Regions from separate parts of the Sessilibacter sp. MAH3 genome, predicted to be linked through region 1. Evidence: predicted binding sites of a transcription regulator. Region 1 holds the regulator's gene; the other holds the start of a gene.
What was found. Region 1 encodes FliA, which starts transcription of late flagellar genes. Its sites were predicted from a motif close to TAAAGTTATNNNNNNNNCGGCCGATANCC; they were not measured.
Positions count from the first base shown of each region.

Region 2: the regulator FliA is predicted to act here: its motif matches at 5,050-5,078, upstream of pomA (flagellar motor protein PomA).

Region 1 is NZ_BAAGIE010000022.1:18,901-26,958, forward strand. It holds gene ACYQ2C_RS13530 (chemotaxis protein CheA) at 1-1,759, opposite strand, end outside; gene ACYQ2C_RS13535 (protein phosphatase CheZ) at 1,822-2,613, opposite strand; gene cheY (chemotaxis response regulator CheY) at 2,635-3,018, opposite strand; gene ACYQ2C_RS13545 (RNA polymerase sigma factor FliA) at 3,767-4,510, opposite strand; gene ACYQ2C_RS13550 (MinD/ParA family protein) at 4,513-5,340, opposite strand; gene flhF (flagellar biosynthesis protein FlhF) at 5,588-7,414, opposite strand; gene flhA (flagellar biosynthesis protein FlhA) at 7,473-8,058, opposite strand, start outside.
Region 2 is NZ_BAAGIE010000005.1:137,020-145,077, reverse strand. It holds gene ACYQ2C_RS04970 (SufE family protein) at 1-1, opposite strand, end outside; gene ACYQ2C_RS04965 (TatD family hydrolase) at 4-834, opposite strand; gene ACYQ2C_RS04960 (HNH endonuclease) at 926-1,495, opposite strand; gene ACYQ2C_RS04955 (PilZ domain-containing protein) at 2,662-3,219, opposite strand; gene ACYQ2C_RS04950 (flagellar motor protein MotB) at 3,233-4,228, opposite strand; gene pomA (flagellar motor protein PomA) at 4,241-5,002, opposite strand; gene ACYQ2C_RS04940 (exodeoxyribonuclease VII small subunit) at 5,236-5,490, shown strand; gene ACYQ2C_RS04935 (polyprenyl synthetase family protein) at 5,533-6,417, shown strand; gene dxs (1-deoxy-D-xylulose-5-phosphate synthase) at 6,500-8,058, shown strand, end outside.

The sequences.
Region 1 (8,058 bases):
AAACGGCTTTTGATAATACCTCATCGCCTTTTTCATCACCCAAGCGAACCAACCGATTGCGCACCAATACCAACTCGCCGACCATATTCATAATATCGTCGAGACGTTGCGTATCAACACGCACCGTGGTTTCGGCAGCCGGCGCAGCCGCTTCTTTGGGTGCGGCCGCCGGTGGCGATGCCGGTTTAGCTGCACTCGCTTTAGCACCACCGGGAACGGCAACAAGCTCAGGTTTTGCAGCGGCGGTGCTGGGTTTTCCGGTACCAGGAACCGCCTTAATAGCGGCACTCTTATCTGGCTCGGAGGCTTTGGTAGTTGCTGGTTTTTTCGGTGCAGCAGGTGCTTTTGCGGCGGTTTTTACGGGTTCTTTTTTCGGCTCTGACTTTTCTGCTTTAACGTCTGATTTCTCAGATACAGTCTCTTTCGATTCTGTTGTTTTTGGTGCAGTTGTATTTTTCGGCGGTGATGAGGCGGCCTTAGTACTAGCGACCTTGGTATCTGAACTACCAGCGCCTGGTCCTTTGCCAGCACCGTGCAATTGATCTAATAACGCCTCAAACTCATCTTCGGTAATGGTATCGTCGTTGGCTTTCGCTTTAGCTTTTGGAGATTCGGATTTTGGTTTTGCAGCTTTGGGCGCAGGCGCTTTTACCTCTTCTGCTTTTACATCTTCGGTTTTTTCTTCTTTTGGATTGGCGTTTTCGACCTTTTCTGCCTCAGCCGCAGGAGCTGCCTTAGCCGATGAATTAGATTTATCTTGACCACCCGGGCCTTTGCCTTGACCGTGAATTTGATCTAAGAGTTTTTCAAATTCGTCTTCGGTAATTAAATCAGAGTTTCCACCCGCGGATTTTTTAGACTTGGCCTTTTCACCGGATTTGTCATCGGCAGGCGCAGCTTCTGATTTTTCTGGTGCAGCTTTTTTAGATTCGCCAACACTTGGACCTTTACCTTCGCCGTGCAACTGATCAAGAAGCGCTTCAAACTCATCGTCGGTGATTTCGTCGGATTCAGTTTTCTTTACAACCGGAGAATTCTTAGCAGTGGTAGATTTTACGGCGGGTTTAGCTGCCCCGTCTTCATCTTCGTCGGCGATTGCATCCAACAAGTTAGCTATTGCACTGTCAGAAAAATCGTCACTACTCGCTGAGGGCTGCGAGTCTTGTGCATCGAGTTCTACTTCATCAATATCGGCTTGTGCATTGAACTCGGAGTCTTGAGGTTCGTCTTCTGAAATATCTTGCTCTGATACGTCTTCATCTACAACTTCATCTGCAACGACGTCTTCTTCGTAGGCTTCTTCGTCAACGGATTCTTCTTCGACAACTTCTTCATCAACAACTTCTTCATCGGAAGCTTCGAGTAAATCCTCGCAGGCGACTAATCTTTCGAGTGATTCAATTAAAGACTCATCTGCGGGTGATGGTTCAACACGATTTTGAACCTGATCAAATTGTGAATTAACAGCATCCAGCGCTTGCAGCACCACGTCCATCAATTCGGAAGTTACTTCGCGTTTACCATTGCGTAAAATATCGAATAAATTTTCCGTTACATGGCAGCATTCAACCATTGGCGCAATTTGCAGGAAGCCAGCACCGCCTTTGACCGTATGAAAACCACGGAATATCGCGTTTAATAAATCACGATCATCTGGACGTTGCTCAAGCTCTACCAGTTGCTCGGAAAGCGTCTCGAGGATTTCGCCAGCTTCTACTAAGAAGTCTTGCAAAATCTCTTCATCATCGCCGAACCCCATTCACTGCTCCTCTCGCCAAAACGATTTATTCAGTCGTTTTTATTCTTAAAATATCAAATCTATTAAAAGCCTAAACTTGATAATAAATCGTCAACTTCATCTTGACTGGCCATAACATCTGGACGATGTTTTGCCTGAATTTGCGGGCCTTCGCCGTTTGCCGATTTCTTCTCGGCAGCTTCTTTATCTGCTTTTGATCGAAACCCAGCAACATCTTCTACTTGTCCGGCAATACGAACTAGCTGAACCAGTTCGCCTTCAACATCAGAAATAAGACCAATTACTTTTTTCAGAACTTGGCCGGTTAAATCTTGGTAGCCCTGTTCCAAAATAATATCTTGTAAATTTAAACCCAATTGCTCTGCGCCTGTACCAATACGCGCAAGAAATTCGTCCATGCGATAGTACAATTGCCGAAATTCATCTGGGCCCATTTCACGACGCTTAAAGCGTTTCCACTCTTCTCGCAATTGCGCCGACTCAGTAATGATTTCGGCAGCAATAGGCGCTGAAGCTTCAACGCGATCCATCGTTTTATCGGCGGCGTCTTGAGTTAATTTAAGAACGTAGTTAAGCCGGTCTGATGCATCGCTGATATGAGATTTATCCGACAACGTGGAGTCATTATCCGAATTTGCATCAACGTTAAAATTAACAATAGCGTTATGCAAAGCACGAGTTAATTTACCGACACTGTTAAAAATTAAGCTGTCGCGTTGTTGATTTAATTTCGATATCACTTCGCTTGCATCGTGATAATCTTCGTTCTGTAATTTCTCAAGCAACATTTGCGCAGCTTCACGAAGATCTTCGACTGCTCGATTCGGGTCTTTCGAGAATTGATTAGAATCCATAACTAAACCTGTGGAAATGAGTTAACCGACGCGATCAAAAATCTTTTCGATTTTTTCCTTTAGAGCTTGAGCCGTAAACGGTTTTACAACATAACCATTCACACCGCTTTGGGCCGCTTCAATAATTTGTTCCCGCTTTGCTTCGGCGGTCACCATCAACACCGGTAAACTGCTAAGACGTTCATCTGCTCTGACTTGCCTGAGCAACTCAATACCGGTCATTCCCGGCATATTCCAGTCCGTCACCAAAAAATCGAAATCGCCGTTTTTAAGCATCGGCAACGCCGTTTGGCCATCATCAGCTTCTTGCGTATTAGTGAACCCTAAATCACGCAATAGATTTTTAATGATCCGCCGCATAGTAGAAAAATCATCGACTATGAGGATTTTCATATTTTTATCCAATGTAACCTCCATAGGCCCTGGTCGAGGGAAACCGATTCAATACAAAGTCTAGTAGCAGTTTGTGCGGTATCCAGTTTTTTAAGGATAGCGATTACCAATATTCGGGTATTGATCAACCGCGGACATAATCTGTAGGGTTTAATGAAATCAAATACCTAAATCTTGTACAAAAAAAGCGTAATAACACTCAATCTGAATTTTTACTAAATAAATCTCTTTTCAATAAAAACCCGGTTGTTAAAACAAATTAGAATAAAGAAGCTCTGATTAACCTCGGCCTAGTCACCGCACCAGTTGCATTGATAACCGCGACACGATAAGCAATTGAAATGATATAGAAATTACACATTACATTTTCAATTTCGTTCTTCAGTAAAAATTACGACCGGGTTAATCAGAGATTCCTAAATATTCCTAGCTATAAATGTCACGCTCGTTCTTTAAAACTGTTTCTATAGGATAGTTTCGGCTTTAAACGACTTTTTTTTAGAATAAAGCAAAAAAATTATCTTAATTATTCAAAAGATTGGGAAAGCTACAAAATATTTAATTTGAATGGGATTTTGTTCAAGAAAAAAAGTCACGGTAAATTTGGCAAAAAATTAGAGGGGTCTGTCGTTATTCAGAATTGCCATTGAATAAAAGAGATTCGCAGAGAACCATGAAAGGCACAAACGGGTCACTATCTTTTGTCAGCGATTTAATTTAACCGAATAAATCGTTACTTATTTTTATGAATTCGTAATTATCACTCCGAAATTACCCAATCTTGAAGACGACCACGTAAACGCAGTGCAGCCTGACTGTGAATTTGACTGACTCGCGATTCACTTACGCCTAATATCTGCCCAATTTCTTTAAGATTCAGTTCTTCATCGTAATATAGCGCTAAAACCAGCTGTTCGCGCTCTGGCAGCGATTTAATCGCCTCGGCCAAGCATTTACGCAGATTATCTTTTTGCAGGCCTACAAATGGACTGAGATTACCATCGCTGGCACTGTCGTGCTCAATACGGCTGTCGTCTTCGCCTACGGCCTCTTCATAACTGAACAAGCGTGTACTGGTGCTATCTTGCAAAATCGCGTGATATTCTTCTAAGCTCACTTCCAATTCGTCGGCCACTTCTTTATCAGTCGCATCGCGGCCTGTGCGTGCTTCAATTTGCGCAATGGCGTCTTGAACGCGTCTGGCATTACGATGCACCGAACGCGGCGCCCAATCACCTCTGCGCATTTCATCCACAATGGCGCCACGAATGCGAATTCCCGCGTAGGTTTCAAAACTCGCCCCCTTACTGGCATCGTATTTTTGCGATGCTTCAATTAAGCCAATCATTCCAGCTTGAATTAAATCTTCAACTTGCACACTCGCCGGCATTCTCATCATCATGTGATGGGCAATACGTTTTACCAAACTCGCATACTGTTCTATGTCGATCGCCGGTTGAAGTTGCGCTTGATCATACATTGCTAATCCGTCCACAGCAGCCATAGTTAAACCTCCACATGTGCAGTATGCAAAAGCCGTTCAACGAAAAACTCCAAGTGCCCTCTTGGGCCACTTGGCAGCGGCCAACTTATGACTTTTTGAGCAATACCTTTAATTGCCTGGGAAGCACGACTGCGTGGCAGAGCGGTCATTAATGGCGTTTGTTTTTGTACGGCTTTACGTACGCTTTCATCAAAAGGAATATGGCCGAGATACTGTAATGTGACATCTAAAAAGCGATCGCATACGGTTTGTAATTTATTAAACAGGTTTTGCCCTTCGTTAACGGTACGCGTCATATTAGCAACCACCCGAAAACGCGATTGTTGATATTCACTGTTAAGTAGCTTAATTAACGCGTAGGCATCGGTAATGGATGAAGGCTCATCACACACGACAACAATGACTTCGTTGGACGCATTTACAAAGCTGACAACCGTATCTGAAATTCCCGCTGCGGTATCGATAACCAGAATATCCAATTGCTGATCAAGCGTATTAAATGCATTAATTAATGCGGCATGTTGCTGGGCGCTTAATTGCGTCATGTTTTGAACACCGGATGAGGCCGGAACAATTTTTATTCCGCCAGGACCAGTCAACAAAATATCTTGCAGATCACATACGCCATTTAATACATCCGCTATGTTGTGCTTAGCTCGCAAACCCAACAGCACATCTACATTAGCCAATCCTAAATCAGCATCGAGCAATACCACTCGTCTTTGCATTTCGGCCAAGGCAATGCTCAAATTCACTGAAAGGTTGGTTTTACCCACACCACCCTTTCCACCAGTTACGGCTATGACTTGAACAGGACGAGAGTAGCTCATACAAACTCCAAATAACTCAATATAATTATTGCTAAATATAAATGAAATCTAATCTATCTACAGCAAACACCGATCAACCTAGGGTCTCCCGGTGGCATAAAAAGATGTACCACCAATACCAACACAAACTATCTACAAATAAATACCGAAGCAGAAAACCCATTAAACTGTGTAAAACAACAAGCAGTATTTTTAAATTTAGCACAGACTTAACTAAGCACACGCTCTTGAGCGCCGATAAACACAGTTAGGCTTGGACTTTTTCGTAATTATTTACGTCTTCAGTAATCCCAAAATTAGCAGGGGCTAATTGAGCGGATTTTTTCGCCGGTGCAATTGCTTCTAATGCTTTGGCGATAAGTTTTTTGTGAACAGGGAACTCAATGTCTTTTGGCACATTTTGTCCATTTGTCAAATAAGCAATGGGTAATTTTGATTCTATGACACAATCTAAACTATCACCCAAACTGCAACACTCATCTAATTTGGTCAGCACCAACGCTTGCGCATCAAGATCGTTAGCAACACTTAATATGTTTTTTTGAAAAGCCTTTTGCGAATTTGTGGTCATGACAAATATTTTGGTAACAAAATCATGGTTTTTAAATTCGTTAAACCAAAGATTATTGTCCAAGTCACGAATATTAATTCCTGGGGAATCAATTAGAATCAAATCGCAATAGGTTAGCGAAAACAATGCTTCGTTCAACTGCCGGCCCGTAGTGACAACATGCAGAGGAATTTGCAATATATGCGATAAACTCTTTAACTGGCTTTGCGAACCCAAACGTTCATTATCTGTAGAAATAATAGCGATACCGTGGCGGCCGTGTTCCAAAATATGTTGGGTTGCGAGTTTAGCGATGGTGGTGGTTTTACCGGCTCCGGTAGGGCCAATAAAAGCATAGCGACCGCCTTGTTTAACAATATCAATAGTGCTTAACGGTAAATTTGATTTTAAATATTTTAGCGCTTTAAGCCAAACATCGCGGCCCGTTTCACCAGCTTTCATAACAACATGGTTTAACAGCTGGGTAATAAATTCTTCACCAAAACCCATCTTAGAAAAACGTTTTTCCAAAATCATTTGATAGCTTTTTAACGATCTCCCGTTACTCTGTTTAAGCTGCAACTCCAGAAGCTCACGCATATCATTAAGTTCAGATTGCAAGTTTTTAATATCACCCGAGTTATCAATAACCGTTGCCGTACGAACGGACTCCGGCGATCTGCTTGGCTTAGTTAAACTGTTTTCATTCTGCTGCGATAACTGCTGTATTGCTCGCTGTAGATTCTGATTAGACGGCGAATTCACATCTGCACTTTTTTCGTCTCGATGAATGACCGAATTGTTTAGGGAATTTTGTACCTCAGCAGAACTAGGGTTTTGACGAGATTTAACCGCATCGTGACTATTGTTAATCGTTGCCCGGTTTCTATTAACCGTTTCTTGATTACTGATATTGCCTTGCGGATTAGTATTTTCTTGACGGTTAGCGTTTTCTTGACGATTAGATTTGGCTTTTTCCAAAAAAGAGACAACATCTGCCATCGACGGCGTACCTTTTGAAAATAATTCGTCGATAATTTCATCGGCTTCACTACGATGTTTTGTGTTGCGTGATAAATTAACAACAGCGGCGGAACTTTTATAGCTAGAACGTTTCTGTACGGGATTAGAAGAATAACGTTGTGCTTGTTGTTTTTTCTGAGCATCTAATTGGCGAGATAAATAAGAGACATTTTCTTCTGCCTTGTTTGCAATGTTATCTGCACCGGTCATTTTTCGCCCTGACTCAGGTTTTTTACCGGAGGTTACATAACCTTCTGATTCGGTTAAAAAGGTAAATTCTCCAGTATCGGCTAAACCTTCGTATTTAGAAAAAACACTCTGATGGGACCCGGCATTGTCCTTAACGTCTAACCATTGCGTGCAATCATCAGCGGTCGCAAGTATTTCAACATATTTGCCTTGTTTAGTGTTCGATAAAATAACAGCATCTTCACCCAGTTCAGCGCGCACCATTTCAAGCGCCCTTCGCATATCAGCCGCTTTAAACCGTTTAACTTGCATAGATACCGCCTATTTATAGTGAAAACATCGAACAATTGCTAAAAATCTAGCGTCTATGTTAATGCTGTGAATTACCGTTATTGCCAGATATTCCGATTATGGTTCCCGAAACCGTTATGGATTTATTTTCTGGAATTTCTGCATAGGCTAAAACTGTTGCATCTACCGCTAAAGATCGACAGAGTTTTAAAAGTAAACTTCTGAGAACACCTGCCACGAGAATAATTGCCGGTTTATTGGCAATTTCCTGCCGTTGTAGATTCTCGCGAATTGATCTCTGCATTGCTTCTATTAACGCTGGCTCGATAAAACCTGTTTCATCAGCGCCAGTTTTTTGTGCCTGTTGATTAGCTTTGAGCAAAAGCTGTTCCAGCTCCGGTTGAAGGGTAATTACCGGCAATGCTTCATCACTTTTAACCAGTGCATAAATAATTTGACGACACAAGGCCACACGTGCAGCCGAGGTCAATTGTTCACTGTCGGTAGTTTTTTCACTGGCAGCCAACAAGGCTTCGCAGATGGAACGAAAATCTTTTATGGCAACGCCTTCTCGCAATAAATTTTGACACACCTTTAAAACGGCATTTAGCGAGAGTTTATCGGGTACCAATTCTGATACGAGTTTGGGCGATGTTTTGGCGAGT
Region 2 (8,058 bases), on a different contig from region 1:
TGATTAAAAATTAAAAAGCCGTTGGGCATTTTCTGTGGTTTTTTCCAAAATATAATCCACTGGTTCACTTCTTAATTCTGCTAATTTAAGCGCAATTAAAGCAATCTGTTCCGGTCGATTGGCCTGCCCTTGAAATCCACACACCGGCATCGCCGGAGCATCTGTTTCAAGAACCAAAGATTCTATGGGTAACCTTGCCACAGCTTCGCGAGTTTTGTTGGCACGTTCGTAGGTAATGGTACCACCAATGCCTAGGTGCAGTCCTTTTGCCCAGTAATGTCTGGCCACCTCTAAGCTACCGGAAAAACCGTGAATAACGCCTGGTAAGCCATTTTTATAGGATTTTAAAACCCGTTGCATTTCATCGTGCGCTCGCACACAGTGAATAATCGCAGGCTTAGTAAACGCTTGAGCTAGTTCTAAATGAGTAATAAAACTCGATCTCTGGGCTTCAAAGGTGTCTTTTTTTAGCTTATCTAAACCCGTTTCGCCGATGGCAATACAATCTTCACGTATTGCAAAATCAGCAAGCGCTTGCGTTAAATCTTCAGCAGAAAAAGCAGTGTCTGGATTAACCCACCAAGGGTGCACCCCCACGGCAAAATAAATCCGTTGATCACTTTTAGTAAAATCGCTGATGCGACACCACTGCTCGGGATACAAACCGGGAATTACTAACTTACCGATTCCTCGTTGGAAAGCTTTAGACGCGAGTTCAGCCATCGATTCTTGGGTTTCATCGGCTAAGTCGTCGAGATGTACATGCGTGTCGATAACGCCCTTGAGATTAAGGCTTTGAGCAACTGCTATTAATGAGGTGAGGTCTTGTGTCATCGCCGAATTGTGGCGAAAACACGGAGGTCTGTCGATACTCGGATTCTCTGCTTTTGCTAAAGATTAGTATCGACAGGTATTTTCAAACACCTCAAGATGAAATACGTATTCGAGAATTTTTCGAGAACTGAGCGCTCAGAAACTCCATTTGATCACCGCGGATACGATCACTGTTGGTCAAAGCAAGATATTCTGCCGTGTTTGGTCGAAACGGTAGCGCCAGTAATTCCATGGAGATTTCAGACAGTAAATGATTACTTTTGCGTTGGTTGCAGCGCTTGCAAGCTGCCACGACGTTAGTCCAGCTATCGGCACCACCACGACTCACCGGCACAATATGATCTCGCGACAGCTCTTCAAGTCGAAAGTGATTACCGCAGTACATACATTGATAGTTGTCTCTCGAAAAAAGCGCTCGATTGGTCAGCGGTGGAACAACATGGGATCGATTGACGCGCTTGCCGTTACAAGCGATGATGGCCGGTAATTCCATAAACGACTGCATGCCAGAAAACCGTGAATGACCACCGTAAACGGTACGAACCACGCCACCCATAGACCAGCATACTAAATCACGAGAGTACAAACAGGCAGCCTGCTTCCAATGAAGCCATTCAATGGGTTGCCCTGTTGAGTTTAATCTTAGGATACGGGGTTCCATAACAATCCTCTGCCAAAGAAAGCATCAACATGGAATCGAAAATCACGATGTTTTAAAGTGAGAGAAAAACATAACCCAGCTGAGGGACAGCTCGGTATCGCCGAAGAACAGACGGTAAGAAATGAACGAGTAACCCAATCTCTTACGACGGTACCCGCGAAATACTGTAAGACTGTCTTAACAAATATCTTTAAAACTATGAAGACGGCATTCCTTCCATGATACTTAGCTACGGTCGTTAACAAACAAGCAGGGTATTGCGAAAAAAAGCGTTCAATCCGACAAACATTGGCTACGCCATAGAGGTGACTGCATGAAACTCAAATCAGGCGTGTCGGTACCCTATACTCGATAATGTGTCATCAATTTGTGCGCCAACTGCACAAACAACATTCATTTAGTAACGTTATACTCGCTTAATAAGCGCTCAGCAATGGTTAAAAATACTTAAAATTGAAGAATTTACCACCACCATGGACACAACTTATCCAAAATATGTGGCATTGATATGACATTAAATAATGTCTTCATGAACATAAATTCAACATTTGAATTTGAGCGATACTATTAAGTAAGCAACATCAATGTAAGCAAGATCGATGGAATGAACAACACCAATAGGAATCTTCAAGTTGTTAGGTTATGGGTGGTAGTCGATTGTCTCAGGTATACGATTGTCACGACTATAAAAGCCATCCGCTAAAACAAGTGAAGTTACAACCACTCACAATTGCGACTTGATGACATTATTCATTGGCGTGAAGGCTGCACGCAGCCGTTTAACGTTTTTATTCAGTTGTTTTAATGGTCTGTTTTAGCGATCTCTTTTAATTTAATCAATTTAAGTTGATCAAATTTTTTATTCAGCCATTAATTTTAGCTTTAAATTACCTCACAAAAAAACCTGCATCAACATTGCAGATCTCGGTAGAACCCGATGTTTGCGCGATTCTGCAATACCTTGTCAAATACCTCGTCAATTGTAATAAAAAACTTTAATTCAATTAGAATTTCCAGCAACACAAAACTCTATCGCCACATCAATAACAGCTAATGATTGAAATTGTGAAAAAGTTAGCAACCGCGAGTTTAATGTTTGTCCTCTGATTAAATTACAAAAAATTTGGTCAGAAGTTTCAATGTCTATAAAAGGTAAAAAGAGATTATTAACTATTAAGATTTGAACGAATTAAATAACCTTGCCGTCGTACAATGTGCTGAATTAACAATTCCTGATCAACAGAGCTCATGCCAAAAAACTCAAGTCTTACATAATATTTCTTATCTTCTACAGATTCACAAGAAATCACTCTACCAAAGCTGCCAATGTTTATATTATCGGGAATTAAAATAAGATCTAAACTCAACAACGTGGCTTCCGCTAAAGCTTCGTCAATATAAAAACCCATTCCACAAGCGCTGATATTAACTTCATGAACATGATGCGCAATGCGTTGTACCAATAAGTTATCCATTTCTAGTTGGTTAATAACAACGTTTATTTTCTTATCAAGTGCTTCTAATACATTACCCACAAGAGGATCTTTCAATTTAACTTCTTGCAGTGTTGTGGCTATTTCTTTGTTCAGTTTTCTGAGCGCACCAAAATTATCGGCAACCCGTAGCGGTTTTAACTCGCCCGATAAATCATTTTCACTGATAATTTTGTAGGAAACACCTATTTGATCATCAATGCGGAAATAACGGCGGCGATCTTCGGACATCACATAAACTCCCTTAAAAAATTTCGTCGGGTTTTAGGTCAAATATATAGTCTGGATCGAGATCGAGCTCACGTAAAATATCGCCACCGTCTTGTTTTAAGATTTGTTTGTCTTCTTCAGAAAGTCCATCGGCAATATCTTGGCGAACAACAATTTCTACACGACGATTGCGCGCACGCCCTACTTCGCTTTCATTGGTTGTTAGGGGTTTAGTATCGGCAAAACCCTTAACTTCAAACCGATTGCGACTTAAAACATCACCTTTCATCAATTCCATAGCCACCGATACCGCCCGAGAAGAAGACAATTCGAAATTCGATCTGAATCTGCTGGTTTTTATGGGAATATTATCGGTGTGACCTTCAACAGATATCGTACCTTCAGTGTCGCGCAAGACTTCTTGAATTTCGCTGATTACATCGAAGTACTCTTCGGCCAAATCGGCAGATCCCGAACGAAACGCACCTTTCTCGCGAATCCGAATAATGATATTCCTACCTTGGGTTTCAATTTCGACTTCACCTTGAATAATCTGCTTTTGCAGAGATCTTGCGAGATCTGTGGCTTCTTTTTGAGCTTTACCAACCGCCTCTTCAACCAGCTTTTCGAGCTCCTGCTTGATGCGTGTTTTTATGCCGGAATCCTGATTAATTTCACCCTGTTCTATATCGTACTCAGCCTGGCATTCCACTTCTAAACTCATTTCTGTGAAATCGCTGGTGTTTTGATAGATCACATTTAACGGCGTTGGCTCTGGAATACCGGGGCTGAACTCTTGGGCAATAATGCTGGTACCTTTTGGTGGATCTGTAACATCAAGGCGATTTTGCACACCAAAAGCTTGCGCCAAAGAACCCGCTAAACGCTTAAATTTTTGCGCGTCCATCTCCGAAAACGATAGCAGCAAAACGAAAAAGCACATCAGCAAAGACATCAAATCGGCAAAAGTACCCATCCAAGCCGGCAAACCGGCCGGACAGTCGCATTTGTGCTCTTCTTCATCACTCATGACTGATCTCCGCTACTCATCCTTGCCAGAGTCGCGTTTACTTTCAGGAAGATAGGTTCTAAGCATGGTATCGATGACCCGAGGATTCTGTCCGGCCTGTATAGCCAGCAAAGCATCAATGACGAGGTTTTTAACCATCGCCTCTTCGGCAGCGCGCAGGGCTAACTTATCTGAGATAGGCTCGGTTAAACCGTTAGCCAATACTGCACCGTAGAGCGTTGTTAACAATGCCACCGCCATCGCCGGACCGATGGACTTTGGGTCAGACATGTTAGCCAACATCGCCACCAGTCCAATTAAGGTGCCAATCATCCCCATCGCAGGCGCTACACCGGTCATCGCAGTGAAAATCTTCGAACCTACCGCGTGACGCTCTTCGGCAAGTGTTCGATCTTTAGAAAGTAAGGTACGAACTACGTCAGGATCGTGGCCATCCACCAGTAACTGAATCCCTCTTTGTAAAAAATTACTGCTAACTTCCTTGCCTTCAAGCGAAAGTAATCCACCTTTACGGGCAGCGTCTGCAAGTTCAACAATTTCATCGATAAGCGCTGAGGGATCATCAATTTTGTTAGAAAAACTTTTACCCGCTACCTTCATAGCGCCTAAAAATTGCCCCAAACCAAACTTAGCCATTACCGCAAAAATACTTCCGCCGACAACAATCACTAGCGACGGAATATTAATGAACATGGATAACGAGCCACTCATCAGCATGGTGACAACGATCAAACCCATGGCGCCCAATAACCCAACAATCGTGGCTAGATCCACAAGCAGCTCCTTATAAATGCAGGTCGATAAACGTAACTCTGTGCATGTGGCATCGGCTGAAATCGAAGAATCATTAATTCCAAGAAGAAATTCGATAGGTAGGATAAGAATTTTGAAGATAGCCGTTTTAACGATGAAAGTTTTGTTCAGAAATCTTAAAAATAAGCGCCACCAATTGACCAATAACGCGGTGTCGGTTAGGGTTCAGGCCATTGAAGAGAGGAACCTGTTTCATGGCGGCACGCAAAAAGTATCCTGACTTTGAATCGGCATTAAGCGAATTAGAAAACATCATAGAACAGCTTGAATCTGGTGATTTAAGCCTTGATGAATCGTTAAAAGCTTTCGAAAGTGGCATTAGGCTCACTCGCGATTGCCAGCAACGCTTGACCGAAGCCGAGCAAAAAGTGCAAAAACTTGTTGCCGAACAAGGACAGCTCAAATTAGAAGATTTCGACGAACTCGACGACTCCGACGATTCTTACTAACCTTCCCGTCATTCGAATTTACCCGTCTAAAGGCACGCATCGTTGTTTCAGCAGTTTTTAAAAACCAGTCGCGCTCGCGTTGAACGAGCCCTGGATATTTGGTTGCCAGCAACCACTCAAGATGACACGCAACTCATCTCTGCCATGCGCTACAGCGCCTGTGGCGGCGGCAAGCGCGTGCGTGCCGTACTTACCTATGCGTCCGCAGAAGCGTTCGGTTTCGATAACGAAGACGCATTAGATGCAATCTCAGCGTCACTAGAATGTGTTCACGCTTACAGTTTGATACACGATGATCTGCCATCCATGGACGATGATGATCTGCGTCGCGGTAAACCCAGCTGTCATATTGCCTTTGGTGAAGCCATTGCCATTTTGGCGGGCGATGCCCTACAAACTCGCGCCTTTGAGATTCTCACCAGCCCAGAGCTCGATATTGCCCCAGAATTAAAAGTACGTTTAGTGCAAGAACTTGCCAATGCCTCCGGAGCATCGGGGATGGTTATCGGCCAAGCCATTGATCTGACCGCCACCAATCGCACTCTTACTCAGCCACAGCTGGAGCGAATGCACTTGTGCAAAACCGGAGCCTTAATTAGCGCTGCCGTGAGAATGGGCGCAATAGTTGCTGGCGCAAATGATGAACAGCTTGCAAACCTCAGCCGTTACGCACAAACCGTGGGACTGGCCTTTCAAGTCCAAGATGATGTTTTAGACGTAACAACCGAGACCAGCGTGTTAGGCAAACCTAAGGGTGCCGACGCCGCGTTGAATAAACCAACATTTGTAAGCTTGCTAGGACTTGAAGCTGCGCAATCGTTTGCTAAAGAACTCCATAATCAAGCATTGAATAGCCTTAGCAGCTTTGATTACCGCGCCGATCACCTGCGCAACCTTTCAGGTTATATTGTCAACCGAAGTAACTAATTACCGATTCAGCACGTCACAGTAGTTTGTATTTGTTTTGCTCGGTACAATAACCTATTGCCGTGAAGAAAATTACGCCGTTATGCTCACAGAAATACCGCTGCATCGCCCGCAAACGCCACTGCTTGATCGAATCAACTCTCCCGAAGACTTACGTCAACTCGATGAGAGCGAACTACCGATACTTGCAGAGCAGTTGCGCGAATTTCTCCTGTACACCGTTGGTAAAACCGGTGGACACTTTGGTGCCGGTCTCGGCGTAGTCGAGTTAACCATCGCCCTTCACTACGTGTACAACACACCAGACGACCGACTGGTGTGGGATGTGGGTCATCAAACCTACCCGCACAAAATCCTCACCGAGCGCCGCGAATCCATGCATACCATGCGTCAGCTTGACGGTTTAGCGGGTTTCCCCAAACGCACCGAGAGCGAATACGACACCTTTGGCGTGGGTCATTCCAGTACATCGTTAAGCGCTGCCCTTGGCATGGCCGTGGCCGCACAAAATGAACCCGAAGATCAACGCCGCAAAATGGTTGCTGTGATTGGTGATGGCGCGATGACCGCAGGTATGGCGTTTGAGGCGTTAAATCATATTGCGCACTTAAATTCCGACATGTTGGTTGTGTTAAACGATAACAACATGTCTATTTCGCCCAACGTCGGCGGGCTTGCGACCTATTTCTCGAAAATTTGGGCCAGTAAGCTTTACACCGATTTTCGTGAAGGTAGCAAAAAAGTTTTATCAAAAATTCCACAAGCGTGGGAGCTGGCTCGCAAGACTGAAGAGCACGTTAAAGGCATGGTTTCTCCGGGAACCCTCTTTGAAGAGCTGGGTTTTTATTACATAGGCCCAATTGATGGTCACGACTTACCACGGCTGATTCACGACCTAGACGCGCTGCGTAAGCTCAAAGGCCCCAAGCTTTTGCACATTATCACCAAAAAGGGCAAAGGCTTCGCTCCAGCCGAACAAGATCCGGTTGGATACCACGCGTTAAATAAGATCGAACCCAAAACCTCAGTCGCACCGGTACAGGTAGACAACAAGCCGAAAAAGCTCAAATACCAAGACGTTTTTGGTTACTGGCTGTGCCAAGCCGCCGAGCAAAACGAAAAACTCGTGGCAATTACTCCAGCCATGTGTGAAGGCTCTGGTATGGTGGAATTTGCAGAGCGATTCCCAGAGCGATTCCACGACGTAGCCATTGCCGAGCAACACTCTGTAACCTTTGCCGCGGGTCTTGCCTGTGAAGGCTACAAACCGGTCGTTGCCATCTACTCCACGTTTTTACAGCGCGCCTACGATCAGCTCGTGCACGATGTTGCCTTGCAAAATCTTGATGTTACCTTCGCTATCGATCGCGCGGGTTTGGTTGGCGAAGACGGCCCAACCCACGCCGGTAGTTTTGATATCAGCTTCTTGCGCTGCATTCCTAACATGATTATCGCCGCACCCAGCGACGAGTTTGAATGCCAACAGCTACTAAAAGCCTGTTTTGAATTTACAGGCCCATCCGCGGTTCGCTACCCACGCGGGACAGGCACTGGTGCTGCGTTAGATCAACTCCAACCCACCCCAGAAATTGGTAAAGGTGTTGTTGTAAGATCTGGCAATAAAATCGCTATTTTAAGCTT